Tunturibacter psychrotolerans: one gene and its partner. The main gene of each other region encodes a partner of the protein of the gene in region 2 in a complex. Links are inferred from orthologs where the notes say so. Each region holds a gene or a part of one and is shown on either strand. Other genes may lie near its edges.

Evidence for each region.
Region 1: the proteins of meaB (region 2) and RBB77_RS22795 are in contact, whole or in part, in a crystal structure (PDB 8DPB), measured with the Methylorubrum extorquens proteins. The link is inferred for Tunturibacter psychrotolerans from one-to-one orthologs. Residues at the interface, in SOR26638.1 of Methylorubrum extorquens: Arg20, Ala21, Ala24, Arg25, Thr28, Ser32, Arg33, Arg34, His37, Thr98, Gly99, Gly100, Ser101, Ile102, Leu103, Lys106, Thr107, Ala110, Ala113, Ile114, Asp115, Arg116, Ala118, Phe119, Ile120, Arg121, Pro122, Pro124; in SOR27001.1 of Methylorubrum extorquens: Glu577, Glu578, Asn579, Asp580, Gly581, Arg582, Arg583, Arg585, His596, Ala604, Ser605, Ala608, Asp609, Gly611, Phe612, Asp613, Val614, Asp615, Ile616, Gly617, Pro618, Leu619, Glu625, Arg628, Gln629, Val631, Glu632, Asn633, Asp634, Glu661.

The regions. Positions count from the first base shown.
Region 1 is NZ_CP132942.1:5,428,104-5,433,628, forward strand. Bases 2,518-5,492 are described here. They hold RBB77_RS22795 (acyl-CoA mutase large subunit family protein), read left to right. Parts: upstream 2,518-3,181; coding sequence 3,182-4,804; downstream 4,805-5,492. Other genes in these bases: RBB77_RS22790 (hypothetical protein), read left to right, coding at 2,638-3,135; RBB77_RS22800 (hypothetical protein), read left to right, coding at 4,909-5,454. In the rest of the region: RBB77_RS22770 (hypothetical protein), read left to right, coding at 1-297; glgC (glucose-1-phosphate adenylyltransferase), read right to left, coding at 387-1,703; RBB77_RS22780 (hypothetical protein), read right to left, coding at 1,870-2,190; RBB77_RS22785 (hypothetical protein), read right to left, coding at 2,355-2,507. UniProt on the Escherichia coli protein: Catalyzes the interconversion of succinyl-CoA and methylmalonyl-CoA. Could be part of a pathway that converts succinate to propionate.
Region 2 is NZ_CP132942.1:4,718,587-4,725,696, reverse strand. What follows is about bases 1,253-4,218. They hold meaB (methylmalonyl Co-A mutase-associated GTPase MeaB), read left to right. Parts: upstream 1,253-2,117; coding sequence 2,118-3,320; downstream 3,321-4,218. Other genes in these bases: RBB77_RS19860 (GNAT family N-acetyltransferase), read left to right, coding at 3,985-4,218; tsaB (tRNA (adenosine(37)-N6)-threonylcarbamoyltransferase complex dimerization subunit type 1 TsaB), read left to right, coding at 3,317-3,988; RBB77_RS19875 (MFS transporter), read right to left, coding at 1,253-1,812. Also shown: RBB77_RS19880 (FadR/GntR family transcriptional regulator), read right to left, coding at 1-344; more of RBB77_RS19875, read right to left, coding at 484-1,252; more of RBB77_RS19860, read left to right, coding at 4,219-4,482; RBB77_RS19855 (DUF465 domain-containing protein), read left to right, coding at 4,563-4,784; RBB77_RS19850 (phosphatidylserine decarboxylase), read left to right, coding at 4,882-5,532; pssA (CDP-diacylglycerol--serine O-phosphatidyltransferase), read left to right, coding at 5,532-6,380; RBB77_RS19840 (Asd/ArgC dimerization domain-containing protein), read left to right, coding at 6,451-7,110. UniProt on the Escherichia coli protein: Binds and hydrolyzes GTP. Likely functions as a G-protein chaperone that assists AdoCbl cofactor delivery to the methylmalonyl-CoA mutase (MCM) ScpA and reactivation of the enzyme during catalysis.

The DNA of each region.
Region 1 (5,525 bases), 710 kb from region 2 along the record:
AACCAATATGTCGCGGTCAACTACCACGCCTATGGCGGCGTATCGCACGGGACGTTTGACGATGACCTGAGGCCGGGACAACCGGGTCAGCCTACGTTCTCTCAGATCACGGGGCTCTATACGAACCGGACCAAGCCGATTGCGGCGCTGGGCGGCAGCATCGATATCAACCGGTCGAAGAACTGGGCAATTCGACTTTCGCCGGACCTGATCCTGGAACACTTCGGGACTGAGACGCGCGAGTTCTTTGCGATCTCGGGGGGTGTGGTTTATCGGTTGGGGAAGCAGAAGAACTAACGTTTATCGTTGCGTCTGAAGAGAGAAGCGGGTCGCCTGATTGGCGGCCCGCTCTTCTTTTGTGAGTCGATGTTGTGGAGTTCCCTGCTCTACCAGGTGTTGCCTTGCTGCAGGAATTCGGGGGAGACGGGATTTTCGTAGACGGAGTAGTCGCGGGTGACGATGGTTAGGCCGCTTTGTGAGACGAAGTAGTTTTTCTTGTCTTCGTTGGGGTCGTAGCCGATGACGGTGCCGTCGGGAATGTGAACGTCGCGATCGATGATGGCGTGGCGGATGCGGCAGTGGCGACCGATGTTGACGTGGGCGAAGATGATGCTGGAGTCGACATCGGCGTACGAGTTGACGCGAACGTCCTGAGAGACGACGGAGTTGCGAACGACGGACCCGGAGACGATGGTGCCGTTGGAGACGATGGAGTTGATGGCCATGCCGGTGCGTCCGGGTTCGCCGAAGACGAACTTGGCAGGCGGGTACTGGTAGGGGCGCGAGCGCATGGGCCAGGACTTGTCGTAGAGGTTGAAGGTGGGGGTGACGCCGGCGACGTCCATGTTGGCCTCGTAGTAGGCCTCGAGGGTACCGACGTCGCGCCAATAGAGAGCCTTCTGCCTGTTCTCGTCGACGAAGTTGTAGGCGTGCATTTTGACGCGGCCGAGGATGTTGGGCAGGATGTCGTGGCCGAAGTCATGCTTGGAGTTGGGGTCTTCGGCGTCTTTGATGAGCTCGGGGAGGAGGACGTCGGTGTTGAAGATGTAGATGCCCATGGAGACGTCGACCATGTCAGGGTTGAAGGGGGAGCGGATTTTGGTCTCTTTGGGCTTTTCCTCGAAGCCGAGAACCTCTCCGTTGCTGGCGACTTCGACGACGCCGAAGGAGGGGACCTCGTGAGGGGCGATGGGGAGGGTGGCGAGGGTGACGTCGGCGCCGGAGTCGACGTGCTGCTGCATCATGAGGGCGTAGTTCATCTTGTAGATGTGGTCGCCGGAGAGGATGAGGACATATTTTGGCTGTTCGGAGCCGATGGAGTAGATGTTCTGGTAGACGGCGTCGGCGGTTCCCTGGTACCAGCTCTTGGAGACGCGCTGCATGGGCGGCAGGATCTCGATGAACTCGCCCAGTTCGTTGGCGACGACGGTACCCCAGCCTTCGCGGATGTGACGGTTGAGCGAGAGGGCCTTGTACTGGGTGAGGATGTAGACGTGGCGGAGGTCGGAGTTGATGCAGTTGGAGAGAGTGATGTCGATGATGCGGTACTGCCCGGCGAAGGGGACGGCCGGCTTTGCGCGATCGCGGGTGAGGGGAAAGAGCCGTTCGCCAGCGCCACCAGCGAGCAAAACACCAAGAGTATCTTTCATAGTCTTTCGAGCTCCGACTTCTGCGTTGAGCGGCTGATCTTCATAGCACGTCAGTCAGATGCACAAAGCGACTCGCGTGTTACAAGGAAACGCGAGTCTACCACGGTGAGATTGACTTTGGAATGTAGAGGGCAGAGCGGAGGGGACGAGGCCCGATTTATGTGGCCTGGACCTCGTCAAGTGAGAGGCTGCCTTCACTTCGGTGCTTAGACTACTTTGCTTAGACTTCGGTGCTGCCGGTTGAGTCGGTATTGTCGGTTGGTTCGTCTTCAGCGAGGCTGATGCGCAAGGACTTCAGAAAGTCTACGTCGTTTGAGGTGAATGGCCCCTCGATGCCTTCGTCTGCAGCATCGGTGACCTCATCGGCTTCTGCCTCAACCTCGTTGAGACCGATGGTGGCCTCAAGCATGAGGAGGACATCAAAACCCTGTTCGCGGATGTTTTTGACGACGCCTGCTATATCCTCTGACTCCGAAACGGACTCGTGGATTGCTTCGCCAAGTTTCTGTATCAGGTTTTTGACCTTCTGATTCAATGCCACCTCCAGGCTTCCCTATGGTTCGAACTACTCCACGCATCGGGTATTCCCAGCGAAGGTGACCGGCGGGAACGGCATTGCGGGTATGTCGGCGTCACTGGTTAAAGAATACGCCCATGGAAGCGGAGGCTGCAACGGGATTTCTTTGGTGAAAAAGGAGATGGAGTCTAAGTGGTTTCCACTACAGGGGGATGGTCATCCCAAAAATTGTCTGGTCGATGGGCGAGAAGCTCTACGGGCAGAATGTGGCGGCATCCGAAGACCAGAAAACCGGTGGTGGCGGCGCAGAGGTCGATGACTGTCCAAAGCGTGCTCTTCATCGATTTGCTCCCCCTTTTTTGTTCTGATTCCGTGGCGCGGAAAAACGATGCGTCGGGGAATGGAAATGAGGAAGAAAGTTGGCGCTGACGTCGCTTTGGTGGATGCAGGGGGAACGGCTACACTCTGGGTATGGATTCGGTTCGGTTTGGACGTGCGCTGGGGTTTGGAGCTCGTGCGGCGGCTAAGACGCTGGTGACCGCTGTGGATGCGGCGACGGCGCCGAACCCGTCTGGGGCACGCAAGGCTGCGGATGGACCCGGCACAGCGAGTATTGCTGCTGAGTCGACGGCGGCTCGGATGGGACAGAAGGCTGCGCAGACGACTCAGCAAGTGGTGCTGACGGGACAGGGGCTGAAGCGCGGCGGGAAGCGGTTTGGCGAGGCGGTGTGGGGACCGTTTGTGAAGCTGTCGGGGCAGCTGTGGCTGGAGCTGACCGGGGTTTTCTTTGGGATCTTCGCAGTGTCTGCGATGAGTAACGCGTGGAAGATGCGTGGACAGCTGCGGGAGACGGCGGGGAATCATGATGCTCATGTGCATCTGCTAGTGGCTGTGGCGATGGCGGTGGTGTTTGGGTATTTTTGCGTCAGCAGCTTCGTGAAGTCGAGTCGCAGAGGTAAGCGGAGCTAGTTGCCGGCGCGCCGGTGAGGTGGGCTGACGGGTACACTTGTTCGGCATGTCTGAAGACACTAAAAACAAATCGGGGAAACCTGAGACCAGTTCTGGAATTCCAGTGGAGCTCGTGTATCGGGCTGAGGATCTTGCGGGCTTCGACGGGGCCGCAACGGTAGGCGAGCCGGGGGAGTATCCGTTTACGAGGGGGATTCAGCCCACGATGTATCGCGGACGGCTGTGGACGATGCGCCAGTATGCGGGCATGGGCGACGCGGAGGAGTCGAATAAACGGTACAAGTTTTTGCTCGCGCACGGGACCAAGGGGCTGAGTGTGGCGTTCGATCTGCCGACACAGATTGGGTACGATTCGGACTCTCCGCTGGCGTTAGGTGAGGTGGGGAAGGTTGGGGTTGCAATTGATTCGATCGAAGATATGCAGCGGTTGTTCGATGGGATTGAGCTGGATACGATCTCGACCTCGATGACGATCAACGCTACGGCTTCGATTCTGCTGGCGCTGTATGTTGCGGTGGCGAAGCGGACGGGCGCGAATGTCGCGAAGCTGAGTGGGACGATTCAAAACGACATTTTGAAGGAGTACATTGCGCGCGGGACTTATATCTTTCCAGTGACGCATGCGATGCGGTTGGTGACAGATATCTTTGCGTGGGCGGCGAAGGAGGTGCCAGAGTGGAATACGATCTCGATCTCGGGTTACCACATGCGCGAGGCTGGATGCACGGCTGTGCAGGAGGTGGCGTTTACGCTTGCCGATGGGATGACGTATGTGCAGGCGGCGATTGATGCGGGGTTGGATGTGGATTCGTTTGCGCCGCGGCTGAGTTTTTTCTTCAACTCGCATAACAACCTGCTGGAAGAGGTGGCGAAGTTTCGCGCGGCGCGGAGGATGTGGGCGCGGATTATGCGGGAACACTTTGGCGCGAAGAAGGAGCGCAGTTGGATGCTGCGGTTTCATACGCAGACGGCGGGTTCGACACTGACGGCACAGCAGCCGGAGAACAATGTGGTGCGGACGACGCTGCAGGCTCTGGCTGCGGTGCTGGGAGGGACGCAGAGTCTGCATACGAACGGGTTCGATGAGGCACTGTCGCTCCCTACGGAAAATGCAGCGCGAATTGCATTGCGGACACAGCAGATTTTGGCGCATGAAAGTGGTGTGGCGCAGACGGTCGATCCGCTGGCGGGGTCATTTTATGTGGAGTCGCTGACCAATGAGATTGAGCGGCGAGCAGAGGAGTATCTGGCTACGATTGGCCGGTTCGATCTGGGCGGGAACTATGGGATGCTGCACGCGATTGAGCAGGGATATGTGCAGCGCGAGATACAGAATGCGGCGTATGGATATCAACGGGCGGTGGATGAGAAGGAGGCCGTCGTCGTCGGAGTGAACGAGTTTGCCAGTGAGCAGGAGGTTGCGGTGCCGATTCAGCGGATCGATGAGGCGCTCGAAGGACGGCAGGTGGAGAGGGTGCGGGCGATGCGTTTGCGGAGAGACAAAGGCGCACATGCGGAGGCGTTGCGGAGGGTGGAAGATGCTGCGCGGGATGGAGGCAATCTGATGCCGCAGATACTTCATGCAGTCGAGAGCTACGCGACGGTCGGTGAGACTGCGGATGTGATGCGGAAGGTGTTCGGGGAGTACCGGGAGACGGTCACGGTGTAGTGTGCACTGCGGCGGCGAAACATTTGTGATTTGTTGAACGTCTGATTGGTTGCGCGGACGGAGGCTGGTTCGCGATGACTTCCGTCTTGCATTTGGAGGATACGATGATCCGAATTCGATCGATTACAGGTTTCTGTCCTGTCGCGTTTCTGTCTTGTGTCTTGTTTGCGGGGTTTGCGTCAGGACAGCAGCCTCTAATTCCTCAAACGGCGCCGGTACCGCCGGTGTTGCTGATGAGCGCGAAGAAGATCTTTCTTTCAAACGCAGGTGCGGACAGCGGGCTATTCCCTCACCCGTTCAGCGGCGATCCGGATCGGGCTTTCAACCAGTTTTATGCTGATGTCTTGAGTTGGGGACGGTATCAGTTAGTGGCTACTCCGGCGGAGGCGGATCTTGTCTTTGAGTTGCAGCTTTCTGCTCCAAGTGGGCCTTCGAATGCGGATAAATCGAAGGGGGCCTCTGATCCGCTTCCGATGTTTCGATTGGTGATTTATGACAGGCCGACGCACTATGTTCTGTGGGCGCTGACAGAGTCGATTGCACCAGCGGAGAAGCAGAAGACGCACGACCACAACTTCGACGAAGCGCTAGCGACCATTGTGCTGGATGCGGGACGATTAACTAAGTCGCTGCCTAGCGGGATGCAGTAAGGGATAGGGCGGTAAACGCCTAGGCAAAGTTTCACGGGATCATATCGACTTCATTCGTCCGCAAGAAGCGG
Region 2 (7,110 bases):
TCAATGACGATGCGGGCTTCAAACATCTGCCATGGATGAAACCCGTGCAGAGCTCCGAGGACGGAGAAGGAGCTGGAGTCGAACGATGGCGGCCCAGAGGCGACGAAGGTACCGGCGCCGTGGCGGCTCTTCAGGACCCCCATGGCGGCAAGAAATCCAATGCCGGAGCGGAGGCTGGAGCGGCTGATCTTAAGCTGACGAGCGAGATCGCGTTCGGGAGGGAGGCGGTCGCCGGGCCGAACCTCGCCTGAGCTGATGAGAGAGCGAATGTGCTCGACGACGTGCATGGTGAGCTGGCTATGTCCAGAGACCTCGTCGAACTGCTCTTTTGCCTCTTTTTTCACGCTGCGTGCTGCTCCTTGAGCGGGATTTGATGAAGGGTAACACGGCGATAAAGGCGCGTGTTTTGGGAGAGGCGACGGAGCCGGACGCGCGAATGGTCCAATTTGAGCAACATTCGTCAGGTCGTGGGTAAGGCGAGAGTTAGATGGTCTGCCGGGCGCCGAGACGGGGTATGAGTACTTGGAAGATGAGGAGAGCGGTCACGTAGGCGAGGCCCGCCATCGTGAAGATGAGCAAAGGGTGGAGGGAGAAGAAATGAGAGACGAGCCAGGTGAAGCACGCGCCTCCGAGGGCGCCCGCCGCGCCGCCGATACCTACAACGGTGCTGACGCTGGTGGATGGGAACATGTCGGTTGGCGTGGAGAAGAGGTTGGCGGACCAGCCCTGGTGAGCGGCGGTGGCGAGGCAAAAGAGGCCGATGGCCGGCCATGCATTATCGGGGAAGAGAGTGTGCATATGCGGAACCAGCATGATGGGAAGGACGCAGATTGCGCAGATAAGAAGAGCGAATTTGCGCCCGGAGTTGACGCTGTGGCCGTGTTTCATGCGGAAGCCGGAGAGCCAGCCGCCGGCGATGGAACCAACGCTCGCTGCAGCGTAGATGACAATCAGCGGATATTTGACATGACTTAGATTGAGGCCGTAGTTGTCGTTGAGAAACTTAGGGAGATAAAAGAGATAGAACCACCAGATAGGATCGGTGATGCCTTTAGCAATGCAGAAGGCCCAGAAGCCACGGTGGCGGAGAAGGATGGGATAGATCGAACCGCCCTGGGTGACGGGAGCAAGGTTGGCCTGGGTCTGGGTAGCGCCACGGCGGAGTTTGTTGTACGGGAAGATGACCCATAGGATCGCCCAAACGAGTCCCATAGAACCTGTGCAGATGAAGGCGGCGTGCCAGCCCCAACGGGCGGCGACGGCTGCGATGAGGACGGGCGCGATAAACGCGGAAGCGTTGGTGCCGGAGTTGAAGAGCCCGGTGGCGAGAGCGCGCTCTTCGGAGGGGAACCACTCGGTGGTGGCTTTGATGGCGGCGGGGAAGTTGCCGGACTCGCCGAGGCCGAGAAAGATGCGGGCAATGCAAAACCCTGCGACGCTGGTGACGACAGAGTGGCTGATCGAGGCGCAACCCCAGACCAGGATGGCGAGGGCGTAGCCGGTTTTGGTGCCAAGCTTGTCGATGATGCGGCCAGCGAAGAGGAAGCCGATGCCGTAGGCGATCTGGAAGCAGATGAGTACGCGGCCGAAGTTGAGGTTGTAGGCGGTCTGGTGGGCGGCGTCCACGCCCGGAATCCAGCCCATGAAATCGAGGTGGAGGAGCGGCTCGATGAGGGAGAAGACCGAGCGGTCCATGTAGTTGATGGTGGTGGCGAGGAACAGAAGACCGCAGACGACCCAGCGGATGTTTGATTTTTCCGGGGTGGTGGCGGAGAAGCCCGAGTCAGGCAGGCTGGCAGTATTGATCGACATTAGTTGCAACTCCAGCGTAAATGTTGGTCTGACGTGTGCCCCGGACTGGTCCTGCTGCGGCAGATTCGGTGCAAGGGGTGTTGAGGAAGAGGATAGTCCGTATTGGGCACTCGGTGTCAAGCGACATCCTAGCCAATTTCCCGATCATTCCCGGTTACAAATATCTTGCTAACTGCCGAAGCCATGATAATGGGTGAATTCAGAAGATCTGCGCTTGGCGCAGCCCGTGATAGGCGAGCCAAGAGCACGGTATCATCGCTGACGTGGATGAGGTTTTTAATACGGACGGGACAAGTGTCGTGAGTATGGTGTCGCGGCTGCGGTCGGGGGATGTGCGCGCTCTCGCTCGGGCGTTGTCGATCGTGGAGGGTGGCGGCGCGGCGGCGGCAGCGTTGATTGAGGCTTGCCGTGGGTTTGCGGGGAACTCGCTACGAGTGGGAGTGACGGGACCGCCGGGGGCAGGTAAGAGCACGCTGGTAGACCAGATGGTGAGATGGCTGAGGCAGCAGGGGCAGAGTGTTGGGGTGGTGGCGGTCGATCCCTCAAGCCCGTTTACGGGGGGCGCACTGCTGGGGGACAGGATTCGGATGCAGGGTTTTGCCGGGGATGATGGGGTGTTTATCCGCAGCATGGCTTCTCGGGGTGCGATGGGTGGTGTGACTCGCGCTACTGCGGATGTCTGCGTGGTGATGGAGGCGGCGGGGCGGGAGACGATTCTGATTGAGACGGTGGGGGTGGGCCAGGATGAAGTAGATGTGATCGGGCTTGCGGATGTGACTGTGCTGGTGTTGGTTCCCGGGATGGGCGATGAGGTGCAAAGTCTGAAGGCCGGGGTGATGGAGGTGGCGGATGTGTTCGTCGTCAATAAGAGCGATCGTGGGGGCGCCGAACTGGTGGAACAGGAGATTGTTGCTATGCAGGGTTTAGCGTTGGGCCCAGATGGTTGGGTGCCACCGGTTGTGCGGACCGTTGCGACGACAGGGGAAGGTGTGCAGGAGTTGATGGAGAAGGTGAAGCAACGCGCGCTGGAGAAAGTAGCGCGAAAGGTGAGGATTGACGGCGCTGCGGGGCTGAGTGCTGTGCGGCAGCGTGGACTGCGGCTGGATCATCTGGGTGTTGCGGTGAAGAGTATTGCGGGGGCGCGTGGATTTTATGAAGCGTTGGGGTTAGCGGTGAGTCACGAGGAGACTGTGGAGCATGAACAGGTAAAGACGGCGATGCTGCCGCTTGGCGAAAGCCGGATTGAGCTGCTGGAGGCGACGGAGGAAGACTCTACGATTGGAAGATTTCTAGCGAAGCGCGGTGAGGGGCTGCATCACGTTGCTGTGCATGTGGATGGGATTGACGCGATGTTTGAACGGCTGACCAAACAGGGAGTGAGGTTGGCAAGCGATGCGGTGAGGGTGGGGGCAGGCGGACACCGGTATTTCTTTGTGCATCCGGCGAGTACAGGAGGCGTGCTGTTGGAGATTGTGGGAGATGCTGAGCCGCATCAGGGTGCGGAATGATGCGGTTTTTAATGATTCATACGGCTGGTGCGGAGGGGAGCGTCGCGCTGGGAGACGCAGGCGCGGCACAGACGATTGTTGCGACTGAGATGTTGCCGGGGAGAACTTCGTCGGAGCGGCTGGTGCCGGCAGTGCGTCGTCTGATGCGGGCAAGTGGATGGAAGCTGAGTGAACTGACGGCCGTGGTGGTGGTGCATGGACCTGGATCTTTTACTGGTGTAAGAGTAGGCGTGAGCGCAGCCAAGGGGTTGAGTGAGGCGGGTGGTGTGCCGCTGATCGCGGTGTCGCGTCTGGCGTTGCTTGCCGGCTCCGTCGATGACGGCGGTGAGAAGGTGCACACGGTGCTCGATGCGGGGCGCGGTGAGTTTTATTACGGCGAATATGTCGGGCGAAGCTGCGTGCGGGAGGCCTTGATGTGCGCGCAGGATGTGATGGTTGCGGCATCGGGTGGGTTGGTGGTGGTGTGTGAGGCGAAGGTAGAAGAGAGTTTGGTGGAGTTGCGGTTGAGGCTAGTGGAGGAGCCATTGGCTGGGGATGCTTTGCCGTTTGCGGTGGAGCGGGTTGTATCGGGGGAGTTCGACGATGCGGCTACGCTGGATGCGAATTATCTGCGGCGGACGGATGCTGAGATTTTTGCAAAGCCTGCCGTGCCGAGATCGGCTCGATGAGTGTTGTTGATTATCGAGTCCGGGAGGGTGTCGCTGCGGATCTTGTGGGGGTGATGCGGCTCGAAGAGGAGACTGCGGAGGCTCCGCATTGGGCTGCGGCGGAGTATGCAGCAATTGTGGATTCGGGCGGACTTGCTGATGGTGCGGTGAGGAGGCGCCTCTTCGTTGCGGAGGACGAGGCGGGGTTGCTGGGGTTCGCCGTGGGGAAGGTTCTGGTTTCAGAGGTTGTGAATTTGGGGGAGCTTGAAAGCGTTGCGGTGGGCGTGTCGACGAGGCGAAGTGGGGTTGGCAGGATGCTTTGCGAAGCGGTCATTCGCTGGTGTGTGGAGCGGGGCGCGACGGAGATGGAACTCGAGGTTAGGTCTGGGAGTGCGGGGGCGATTGCGCTTTACAGAGGGTTGGGCTTCGTTGCCGTCGGTGAACGTGCTGGATACTATCGAGATCCCGACGACGACGCGTTGCTGATGCAGTTGAAGTTAGCGGAAGGTGCGTAATCCACATTGCCCGTGTTGATTGCGCTGTGATAGTTTGTCGGCCATCAGTGCGTTGTTGTCTGTGCTGGAGGTATTCTCACGTGCAAACTGGCAAGTTCACCGAGCTGCCCCACCCTGCGTCGTTTCCTTCCATTCAACAATTGATGCAAGAACATAGCCTGTATGATCGCAGGCTGGATACGTTGCGATCCAAGTTGTTTCTGACGGATTCCGAACAACTGGAAGAGGTACGTTTGAAGAAGTTGAAGCTCAGACTGAAGGATGAGATCGAGCGGCTTCGGCGGCTGGGAGTAGCATCCTAAGGTCCAAGAGACAAGGCTTCGAGGGCACGGTGGCGATCGGCTGGGGCGAAGTCGCGCCCAAGTCCGAGGTGTACGTGGCCTTATAATCGAGTCACTTATGGTGCGAGACGGTTTCTTCTATGCCTTAGGGCTTGGGTTGGTTGCGGCAGTGCTCTGGTATTTGAATATGCCGATTGCGCTGGTGGCGTTGCCGGTGGTGCTGGCGGCTTTCTTTTTGTGGTTTTTTCGTGATCCGAACAGGACGATTCCTCAGGCGCCGGGACAGATTGTGTCTCCCGGCGATGGCGTGGTTACGGAAGCTGAGTGGATCGAGACGATTAGTGGAAGCCGGTTACGGCTTAGCATCTTTCTGAATGTCTTTGACGTGCATGTGAACCGCTCGCCTGTGGGCGGTGTAGTGAAGGTGTGCGAGTTTCGCAAAGGCGAATTTATGAATGCGATGAAGCCGGAGTCGGTGCTCAATAACGAGCAGACTTTGATCACGATCGACGCCGGCGGTTACGAGGTCAGCTTTAAACAGATTGCGGGGCTACTGGCGCGACGCATCGTTTGCAATCTGAAGGTGGGTGACCGGGTGGAGCGCGGACAGAGAATCGGCCTCATCAAATTTGGGTCGAGGGTAGATGTTCTGATTCCTGCTGCTGCGAACCTGAAGGTGAAGACGGGGGCTCGCGTAAAGGGCGGATCGACTGTACTGGCTGTGCTTCCAGAGCAGGCGCTCAATGAAGCATCGGCAGTGGTGGCTTGATGGAGGATGCACAGATAGGCACTGACGGTAAGATGAGGCGTCAGCCCAGTCGCGGGATGTATGTGCTGCCGTCCCTGTTCACGGCGGGCAACATGGCTGCGGGATACTACGCGATTACACAGAGTATTCAAGGGTCGATGGCGGACCAGAGTTACTTTGACCGAGCTGCACTGGCCCTAGGAATTGCGGTGCTGTTTGATGGGCTGGACGGAATCATCGCAAGAATGACGAATACGACGAGTGACTTTGGTAGGGAACTCGATTCACTTGCGGACGTGATTACGTTTGGCGTTGCGCCGAGTTTACTGGCTTACATTTGGGGCTTCCGCATGTTGCCGTCGATGGCGCATCCGGAGGCGCGGCAGCAGATAGTCCATATCGGGGTGTTTGTCTGCTTTATTTTTTTGATCTGCGGCGCCAGCCGGTTGGCTCGATTTAATATCAGCATCAATCCGCAGCCGCGCAATCCGGGTCGTCCGGGCAAGAAGTATTTTGTAGGGATGCCGATACCGGCGGGTGCGGGCGTGATCAGTTCGGTGGTTCACTTTCAGCGTGGATCGCCAATCGACAACCCGTGGGTTTCAGTGGTGTGGCTTTGCCTGTTGTTGTTTACCAGCTTTCTAATGGTGAGCAACTGGCGCTTCTGGAGCGCGAAGGAGATTACGGTTGGAGCACGACACCCCTACAGGCTGTTTGCGGTTATAGCGGTAGTAGGTGCGTCGATTGTGCTGTATCACCAATACATGCTGATTATTATCGCGATGGCGTATCTGGTATCTGGCGTGGTGGCTCGGCTGGCGTATTCGTGGGGCAGAGAGCGACGGCATTCGAGTGCTGCGATTCGGTGATGCAGGGTGAACAGATAAAATAGTGGTCTGGCTCTTCAGATCCCTTATCTAGACGACTTTTCAGGTAAATATGACGGACACAATGTATCGAATCGGAATTGTTGGTGCGTCCTCGCTTGCCGGTAAAGAGCTGAGCGAAGAGTTGGGTGAGTCGTTGCTGGGAGCATCGGACTTTGTGCTGCTCGACGAAGAGGAGGCGGCGGGACAAGTGACTGCGGCTGGGGATGAGGTTGCGTTTATACAGCGGCTGGAAGCATCTTCTTTCGATCGGATGGACTTTGTTTTCTTTTCGGGCGATGCGGCTGTGACGAAGAAGCATTGGCAGGCCGCGCGGCGTGCCGGCGCAAGTATTGTCGACCTAACCTATGCATTGGAGGACGAAAAGGATGTTCTGGTACGGGCGCCATGGGTGACGGAGATTTTAGCGGACAAGAACCGACAAAGTGGACCGGAACCGGACCTAAAGACGCCTGCCGTTGTCGCGGCACATCCAGTCGCCGTAATGCTTGCCTTGGTTGCGGGAAGGGTGCAAGAGAGATTGCCTTTGACGAGTGTTGCTGCAACCGTCATGGAGCCAGCGTCGGAGTATGGTCGCGCTGCAATGGATGAATTGCATCAGCAGACGGTCACGTTGCTTTCGTTTCAGACGCTGCCGCGGGAACAGTATGATGCGCAAGTGGCTTTCAATCTACTGCCTTCGCTGGGCGATACCGCGAAGGTGAAGTTGCGT